DNA from 2 places in the Bacillus sp. L381 genome. Region 1 is predicted to be linked to the other one. Evidence: predicted binding sites of a transcription regulator. Region 1 holds the regulator's gene; the other holds the start of a gene.
What was found. The regulator Rex, encoded in region 1, represses fermentation and respiration genes when NADH is low (regulators of the CRP and FNR family bind a similar motif). The targets are predictions, from matches to a motif close to TTGTGAAATATTTCACAA.
Positions count from the first base shown of each region.

Region 2: QRX25_RS05995 (DUF1641 domain-containing protein) is a predicted target of Rex. The motif match lies at 2,846-2,863, and genes of this name have one in related genera.

Region 1 is NZ_CP127224.1:606,837-611,408, reverse strand. It holds gene QRX25_RS03005 (CPBP family intramembrane glutamic endopeptidase) at 32-766, shown strand; gene QRX25_RS03000 (YdiK family protein) at 763-954, shown strand; gene tatC (twin-arginine translocase subunit TatC) at 994-1,755, opposite strand; gene tatAY (sec-independent protein translocase protein TatAY) at 1,762-1,932, opposite strand; gene QRX25_RS02985 (redox-sensing transcriptional repressor Rex) at 1,951-2,598, opposite strand; gene moaC (cyclic pyranopterin monophosphate synthase MoaC) at 2,595-3,107, opposite strand; gene QRX25_RS02975 (ABC-F family ATP-binding cassette domain-containing protein) at 3,247-4,572, shown strand, end outside.
Region 2 is NZ_CP127224.1:1,183,602-1,188,173, reverse strand. It holds gene QRX25_RS06010 (LacI family DNA-binding transcriptional regulator) at 1-436, opposite strand, end outside; partial or broken gene QRX25_RS06005 (MFS transporter) at 508-1,083, opposite strand; gene QRX25_RS06000 (NAD(P)/FAD-dependent oxidoreductase) at 1,119-2,297, opposite strand; gene QRX25_RS05995 (DUF1641 domain-containing protein) at 2,337-2,753, opposite strand; gene QRX25_RS05990 (cupin domain-containing protein) at 3,142-3,639, opposite strand; gene QRX25_RS05985 (DMT family transporter) at 3,769-4,572, shown strand, end outside.

The sequences.
Region 1 (4,572 bases):
TGATTTTATAGGATAAAGGAGTACATATCATTTGAGAAAACAGTATTGGTATATCATTTTGACATATGTTATCATGCAGCTTTCTGCATTGATCGGCATTCCTTTAATGTACAGATTCGGCTATGCGGGCGGGCAGCCTACGAATGCGAATCTCACCATGGCTCAGGGGATTTATTCCGTCGTAAGCTTTTTTATCTGCCTGATTATCGTTCTCCTGATTTTGAGAACCGCGCCGAAGCAGACATTAAGAAATGGGAAGAAAGCATCCGCCGGCATGTCCATTCTTTGGGCGGTCGCGGGAATATGGCTCGCTTTATTTTCTCAGGGAATCGCCGGGATGATTGAGCAGTATGTCTTTCACGTGAACAGCGGTTCGGAAAACACGAAAGCCATTCTCAACATTATTAAAGCCATGCCGCTCATGATTATCGTTTCTTCTATCGTCGGTCCGATTCTCGAAGAAATCATTTTCCGGAAGATCATCTTCGGCGTATTATATGAAAAAACGAATTTCTTTATCGCCGGACTGATCAGTTCCGTCGTTTTCGGCATTGTGCACCAGGACCTCACACACCTGCTGCTTTACACGGCTATGGGCTTTACCTTTGCGTTCTTGTATGTGCAGACGAAACGGATTATTGTGCCGATATTCGCTCATGTCATGATGAATACCATTGTCGTGGTCATGCAGCTCGGCCCCGCCCAAAAATATATTGAACAGCATAGTGAGCAAATGCAATTAATTATTGGAGGATTGTTTGTATGAGGAACCCAATGACTTGGGGCTTGATTTATTTCGCAGTCGGCTGTATCTTTACGTATTTGGCCGCAAGCTCGCCGGGAAGCATGTGGTCTTTTTATTCCATATTGCTGATGGTTTTCGCCGCTTATAATATCAGCATCTCGTTTAAAATGTTCGCTTTCTCATTTAAAGTGAAGAAAAATCAAAAATAAAAGAAAAAGCCATTTCTCATCATTGAGAAATGGCTTTTTTTATGCTGATACATCCTGGTCAGATTCGCTGCTGCCGGTCTGCCTTTTCCGATACGCCGCTTTTGAGATAAGAATACTGATCTCGTATAAAATGCAAAGCGGAATCGTAATCATCAAGTGAGACAGCAGCTCAGGCGGCGCAATCATCGCGGCGATCACAAGCAGCACAAAATACGCGTACTTCCTGATTTTCGATAAAAACATCGGCGTTATAACACCGAGCCTCGTCAAAAACATGATCAGCACCGGCATCTGAAACAGCAGCCCGAACGGAATCGTCAGCTGCAGCAGAAAATGAAAGTACTCGCTGATTCCGATCACCTGATTGACATCCAAGTCATTCGAAACCCGCTTCATAAAATCAACGACCAGCGGAAATAAAATATAATAAGAAAATGACACACCGCTGACAAACAGCACGATTGAAATCGGAATATAGCTGAGTGTTACTTTGCGCTCCTTCTCATACAGCCCCGGACTGACAAACGCCCAAATCTGATATAGAATAATCGGCGAAGTCAAAATGATGCCGATAATAAACGCGAACTGCAAAAAGATAAACAGCGGATCCGTCAGGTTAAAAGCATTAAGGGTGAGCTCTTTTACTTCATCGGCTTTTTGAAGATACACAATGATAGGTTTTGCCAGAAAAAAGCCGGCAATAAAGAAAACCGTAAAGGATAACGCCACAATCAGCAATCGTTTCCGAAGTTCGGCAATATGCTCCACAAGCGTCATTTGATTCACTCTCATACGTGTCATCCTATCTTACTGTTCTTCTTTCTTTTTTTCCTCTTCTTCACCGGCTAATCCTTTAGTAGCGTTCTTAAATTCACGAAGCGTGTCCCCCGCAGCTTTTCCTAATTCGGGAAGCTTCTTCGGACCGAAAATAATCACCGCCACCACACCGATAACCGCCAGGCTTCCAGGACCGATCATGTGCAGCTCCTCCTTTCGTTATTCAATTTCTTCCAAAACAGAATAATGCTTTAAGAAATAAACCAATGATTGAAGCTCTACAGCTAAATCTATATGATGAATTCGAATGTGATCCGGCACATTCAAACGGGCCGGCGTAAAGTTAAGGATTCCCTTGATTCCGAGCGCCACGAGCCGGTCGGTGATTGACTGGGCGGCAACCGCCGGAACGGTGAGAATCGCCACGGGTTCATCCTTAATGTGAAGCTCTAAATCATCAAGATCAAAGACAGGCACACCGCCTACCTCAGTTCCTATTTTACTCTGATTCACATCAAAAGCCATAGATATTTTTGTGTTATTATTTTTTGTGAAATTATAGTGAAGAAACGCCGTCCCTAAATTCCCGACACCGATCAAAATGACGTTCGTCGTTTCATCCTGATCCAGTGTTTTTCTGAAAAATGACAGCAGGTAATCCACATTATAGCCGTATCCTTTTTTGCCGAGCGCCCCGAAATAGGAAAAATCCCGGCGGATCGTGGCCGAATCGACTTTTACCGCATCGCTCAGTTCGGCTGAGGAAACACGCTGCTTTCCTGACGCGTGTAAATTCTTTAAAAAGCGATAATAAAGCGGCAGCCTTTTTGCCGTCGCCTGCGGAATTTTTGATTGATCCTTGTTCATGATTGGTCCTCCACTTTATACTCAGATGCATCTCTTTTAAAATCACCGTTTTTGCCGCCCGTTTTTTCCATGAGGCAGGTCGGGCCGATGACCATTCCTTTATCCAGCGCCTTGCACATGTCATAAACGGTCAATGCGCAGACTGAAGCGGAAGTTAGCGCTTCCATTTCCACACCTGTACTCCCTTTCGTTTTTACGCTTGCCTGTATATGAAGAACGGCTTCGGAATCCTTTTCCTCCCAGCCGAATGAAATGTCTACGCTGCTTAAAGAAAGCGGGTGGCACATCGGGATAATCGCTGACGTCTGCTTTGCAGCCATAATTCCTGCCACCTGTGCGACAGCCAGCACGTCTCCTTTTCCGATCTCCCGGTTTTTGATTCTGCTGTACACGTCATGCTTCATGTGTACGCTGGATATCGCAGCGGCAGTACGGACTGTTGAAGATTTATCGCTTATATCCACCATGCGGGCACGGCCTTCTTCATTAAAATGAGAAAATCCATTCATATTTAAACTCTCCTTACTTCTGATCATACACTATTTTCTCCCTGATGTCTTATCCTATAATGTTCCAATTCTGATGTATTGTTTGCTGACAGCAGGTTGATAAGCTACACTTAACTTATTATAACAGAGGTGAAATAATATGATGATCTTACAAATTAATCAGCTATCCAAATCTTTTGGCGCTGATCCTATTTTAAACAATATAAAGCTTGAAGTCAGATCCCGGGATCGCATCGCCATTGTAGGCAGAAACGGCGCCGGCAAATCAACTCTCCTTAAAATTATCGCAGGTCACCTTTCATATGAAAAGGGTGAATTAATCAAACCGAAAGAATTAACGATGGGATACCTTGCCCAGCACACAGGCATGGAATCTCAGCTTACCATAAAAGAAGAATTGCTGAGTGTTTTTGATTTCCTGAAAGCAATGGAAAAAGAAATGCGCTCTATTGAAGAAAAGATGGCCACTGCCGCCCCGGCGGAGCTTGAGACGCTGATGAAAACCTATGACAGGCTTCAGCAGGACTTCAAGAATAAAGGCGGCTATCAATATGAAGCGGATGTCCGGTCTGTCCTTCACGGCCTCGGCTTCGGCAAATTTGACGATTCCGTGAAAGTACAAAGCTTGAGCGGCGGTCAGAAAACAAGACTTGCGCTTGGAAAGCTGCTTTTGACCCAGCCTGATCTGCTTATTTTGGATGAACCGACGAACCATCTCGACATCGACACGCTCACATGGCTTGAGCATTATTTACAGGGATATTCAGGCGCCATCCTGATCGTCTCCCACGACAGATACTTTCTTGATAAAGTGGTCAGCCAAGTGTACGAGGTCTCACGGACAGAAAGCAAAAAATACCTCGGCAACTACAGCGCCTATTTAGAGCAAAAAGCCGAGCAGTACGAGAAAGACCTGAAGCTGTATGAAAAACAGCAGGACGAAATCGCCAAGCTTCAAGATTTTGTCGACCGCAATCTGGCCAGAGCATCAACAACAAAAAGAGCCCAGAGCAGACGAAAACAGCTTGAACGGATGGACGTCATGGCAAAGCCGCTCGGTGATGAAAAATCAGCGGCCTTCCGTTTTGAAATTACAAAACAGAGCGGCAACGACGTGCTTCGCGTACAGGATGTCTCCATCAGCTACGACGGCCAGCCTCCGCTCTTGAAAAACCTGACCTTCGGCGTTACAAGAGGCGAAAGCGCCGCCCTTGTCGGACCCAACGGAATCGGCAAGTCAACCTTGCTGAAAACCATTATGAACATGCTCAGTCCGGAATCCGGGTCGATCTCGTACGGTTCCAATGTCACAATCGGCTATTACGATCAGGAGCAGGCTGAACTGACCTCGTCCAAACGCGTTTTGGACGAGCTATGGGATGAATATCCGGACATGCCGGAAAAAGAGATCAGAACATGCCTCGGCAACTTTCTGTTCAGCGGAGACGATGTCCTGAAACCGGTC
Region 2 (4,572 bases), 580 kb from region 1:
CCCGGTTTAGCACAACGAGCGGGATGTTTTTCTCGCGGATATGATAAATAAAGGAATTATCGCTGTCGCTTTGGCTCATTAAGATGATTCCGTCATACCTCATGGGCGTAATGGTTTCAAAGCTTTTCAGATCGTCAATCGCGCGCACGAACAAATTGTATTCCTCACTGATTGTGCGGTTTACACCTTTGATGGTATCGGAAAAAAAGCTGTGTGAGGTTCCGTTTGTGATGCTTGTAAAAAACAGTCCGATCGTATGGGACTTTTGCATGGCAAGACTTTTTGCATTTACATTCGGTGTGTAATTCAGCTGTGAAGCGAGCTCTAATATTTTCTGTTTTGTATGCTCTTTAATGTAGGGGCTGCCGTTAAGTGCCCGGGATACGGTTGTGTGGGATACGTTGGCGAGTTTTGCGATATCTTTTATGGTTACCATTCGGTTTTCCTTTCTTTATGTATACTGTCATTTATTTCTATTGTACCATTAACGGGCAGTCCATAAAATCACTAAAGTTGAGGTTTTGTATGATGTAAGTCCTGAACGAGCTCGGCATGCTGCCGATCCGTCAGCTTATACATCAAGCCGATAATCAGCATGGCGCACGCTAAAGCGAAAGCCGGGTTCAGCAGCAGAAGCCCTTTTATCCCGATTAACGTGCCTTTTGTCTGAGATACATTCGGGATATAGCCGATAACGCTCAGCCCGACGCCTGAAAGAAAACCCGATAAAGATTGGGAGAGTTTTCTGGAAAAGTTGAAAAGCGAATAATTCGTCGCCTCTTTCCGTTCACCTGTTTTCCATTCTCCGTAATCAATAATGTCCGACACAAGCGCCCACGTAATGCCGTTTAGTATGCTGATGCCGATAAAAGCAATGCTCGCTAACGCCGTAAAGATATATACATTTGACGGGAGACAGAAATTCAGCGTATCAGCCGCGGCGCTGACGGCAAAACCGATCATCACCGTTTGCTTTTTTCCGAAGCGTTTGACGAGTTTCGGCATAAACAGAACGCCTAAAAATGAAGAACCGATGATGATAAAACTCATGTAGGACATCAGCTCAAAAAAGACATTGCCGAGAAAGTCCGGCAATGTCTTCATTGTCATTTGAAGGATTAGTAAGCGAGGCTGAATAATCCTTTGATATGTGTTAAATAACGTACGTTACTTGCTTCTTTCATTAATGATGCAGGAAGACCTTTCAGCGGAGTAGAGTTCGCTCCGATGATGGCAACCGCGTCTTTACGTCCGAGGCTTGCAAGTGTACCAGAGTTTACAGGCTTGAATGTTTCAAGCGTTTTTCCTTCTAAGTAAGCGAACAGGTTGTAACCGACAAGTTCACCCATCTGCCAAGCGATTTGAGCTGTCGGCGGGTACGGACGGCCGTCCGGCGCAAAGTATACAGCGCTGTCTCCGACAACGAATACATCTTCATGAGAAGTAGATTGTAAGAAATCGTTAACAGTCGCGCGGCCGCGGTTCACTTCAAGGCCAGATTCGCCGACTAACGGGTTGCCTTGTACGCCGCCTGTCCATACAAATGTGTTGGCAACGACTTTTGAACCGTCTTTCAGATCAATGACGTTTCCTTCCACGTTTGTAACAGGAAGACCTGTTAAGAACTCAACGCCGCGTTTTTCAAGACTTTTTGTCGCGCGTTCGATAAGATCATCAGGAAGAACAGGAAGAATTTTCGGACCTGCTTCAACTAATTTCAGTTTGATTTCTGTCGGATCTACGCCGTATTTTTTCGTAAGGTTCGGCATGATGTCAGCAAGTTCACCGACAAGCTCAACACCTGTTAAGCCGCCGCCGCCGATAAGAATCGTTGCATCAGCTTCGTTTTTCGTTTTAGAGTATTCACGCACACGGTCTTCCACGTGTTTGTATACTTTGTTGGCATCAGCAGCAGATTTCAGCACCATGCTGTTTTCTTCGAGTCCAGGAATGCCGAAATAAGCAGTAACTGACCCAAGACCGACAACAAGCGCATCATAAGTCAGCTTAGAACCGTCAGAAAGGGCAACTTCTTTCTTATCAACTGAGAAAGAATTGACTTCTGCGATTTTAATGTCAACGTCTTTTCCTTTCAGGAGTTTTTCAAGCGGCATAGCAACAGCCTGTTCAGACACGTTGCCGGCTGCAAGGCGGTGCAGTTCCGTAATAATTTGATGAGTCGGGAATTTGTTCACAACGGTTACGCGTGCTTCATCTTTACTGTAATGTTTGCGAACGGTTAAAGCAGAAAGAATTCCGCCGTAACCAGCGCCTAAAATGACAATATGTTTTGACATCGTATATCCTCCGTCCTTTATATCAATTTGAATCTGAGATTATTTTTGTTTTTCGTTCATGATTTCAAGATAGCTGTTAGCAAAACGGAACAGCTTTTGAGCTTGAGGATCTTTCAGCATGCGCAGCAGGCCGAAAAGTCCGATTGTCTCATTGCTTGCATCCGCGCGGTCTTTTGCTTCGATCGCAGTAGCTGCGACTTCTTTCGCTGTTTCTTTCACCGGCTCAAGAATTTCTGTAAGCGCACCCACTGTATCGCTCTTCAATACTTCGTCTGTCGCTACAGACTGTGCAAAATCATAAGACTTCGTTAAAATATTTACTAACTCAGTCAGTTTTGGAAGCTGATCCACTAAAACAGTCAGTGATTCTTGAACTTCAGGTTTTAGCAGCTGATCGATAAGATCGCGTTGGCCTTGGCTGACAGATGCATTTGTTTGATCGATTGTTTCTGGCATATCCGATTCTCCTTTACTATAAGCAGTATGCTGATTTTTTTTGGAAAGGGTAGCCTTTCCCCTTTCATGCAGAAAAGCATGAAAAAGCAAGATTGTGAATTCATGCACAATCATTTACAAAAATAAATGTTTACTACCCAGTTTTTCACTTTGCCATATTCAGTATTATTTTTATATCAACAAAAACAATTGAATAAGTCAAAATTTCTTTTTTCCTCTCTGAAAATAGCAAACATAAAAAACCCCAATTTGATTTACTCTTATATAATAACACTTTTTGAACAAAATTTGAACGTGAATTGTTTCGTTTATGAAATTATTTATATGGCGGGGGTGTAATAACGTTTCTTTCGGACTATTTTTTTACAGAGCATCCGCTTGTCTCCTGTCATTTTCCCCACACTTTTAAAAGCGGTTCCGTTTTTCCCGTAAAGGGGTCATGTTCCGGGAGCGGGACACGGCTGATTTCTTGTAAAGTTCTATCATTTTTCTCCGTTTTTGTATCGTACTGCCGGCCGCCCGGATAAGCGCCGATCACGGTAAAATCAGAACTGCACGACAGTTTTTTATGTCCAGTTCCGGCCGGAATGACCGCTGCGTCTCCCGTTTGAAGAACAACATCCGCCCCTTGTTCTCCGCCGAACCTCAATACCGCGTTTCCCTTTACCGCGACAAGAACTTCGTGTGTGGTGCTGTGAAAATGGTGATACGGAAACACCCCGCCCATCCAGCTGTTCGACCAATCATGCCGGCGGAGGATCGTCTCTGCTTCCCGCACTGTTTCTTCATTAAATACCGCTTTATAAATGACAAGCGGAAGATTCAGGTTATTCGGAATGCAGCCGTCATCTTCAAAATAAAGCACTTGAATATCCTCTTTCTGCACTGTGTTCACCTCCGTATATGTCTGTTTCCCATTCGTCATTTATTAAAACGCTATTTTCTCATATTCCATTGCGGAGCCTGCCGGTGAATAGTATAGTATAAAAAAATATGTGTCAAAATGAGGGATTTAATGAAAGCCATCTTAATCGGAATATTGGCATCTTTGTTTTTTGCAGTCACATTTATTTTAAACAGGGCGATGGAGCTCTCTGGCGGAAGCTGGATGTGGAGCTCTTCCCTGCGTTTTCTTTTTATGGTTCCGTTTTTATTTGTGATCGTTTATGCGAAAGGAAAGTGGGGGCCGCTCTGGCATGAAATCCGGAAAAAACCGTATTTTTGGCTGAAGTGGAGTTTTACCGGCTTCGTGCTTTTTTATGCTCCCATTACCTTTGCGGCGGCATACGGGCCGGGCTGGCTGATCGCCGGCACGTGGCAGATTACAATTGTCGCGGGCGTGCTTCTGTCGCCGTTTTTCTGCGAAACAAAAGATTCACCGGCGGGTCCGGTTCTCGTCAGACAAAAGATTCCCCTTATTTCGCTGGTTACTTCCGTCATTATCCTGATAGGAGCCGGCCTGATACAGCTTCAGCATGCAGGCTCCCTGTCAGGCCGCACGATAGTACTCAGTGTTGTGCCGGTGGTCATCGCCGCTTTTGCCTATCCGCTCGGCAACCGTAAAATGCTGGAACAATACGGCGGAAAACTCGATACGTTTCAGCGCGTGCTCGGCATGACGCTTGCCAGCTTACCGTTTTGGCTTTTGATTGCCGCTTTCGGCTGGCACAGAGACGGTCTTCCGTCAATGGGACAGACATTCCAATCCTTTATCGTTGCACTCAGCTCAGGCGTTATAGCAACAGTATTATTTTTCCGCGCCACCGATATGGTGAGGAATGAGCCGCAGAAGCTCGCTGCTGTAGAAGCGACACAATCC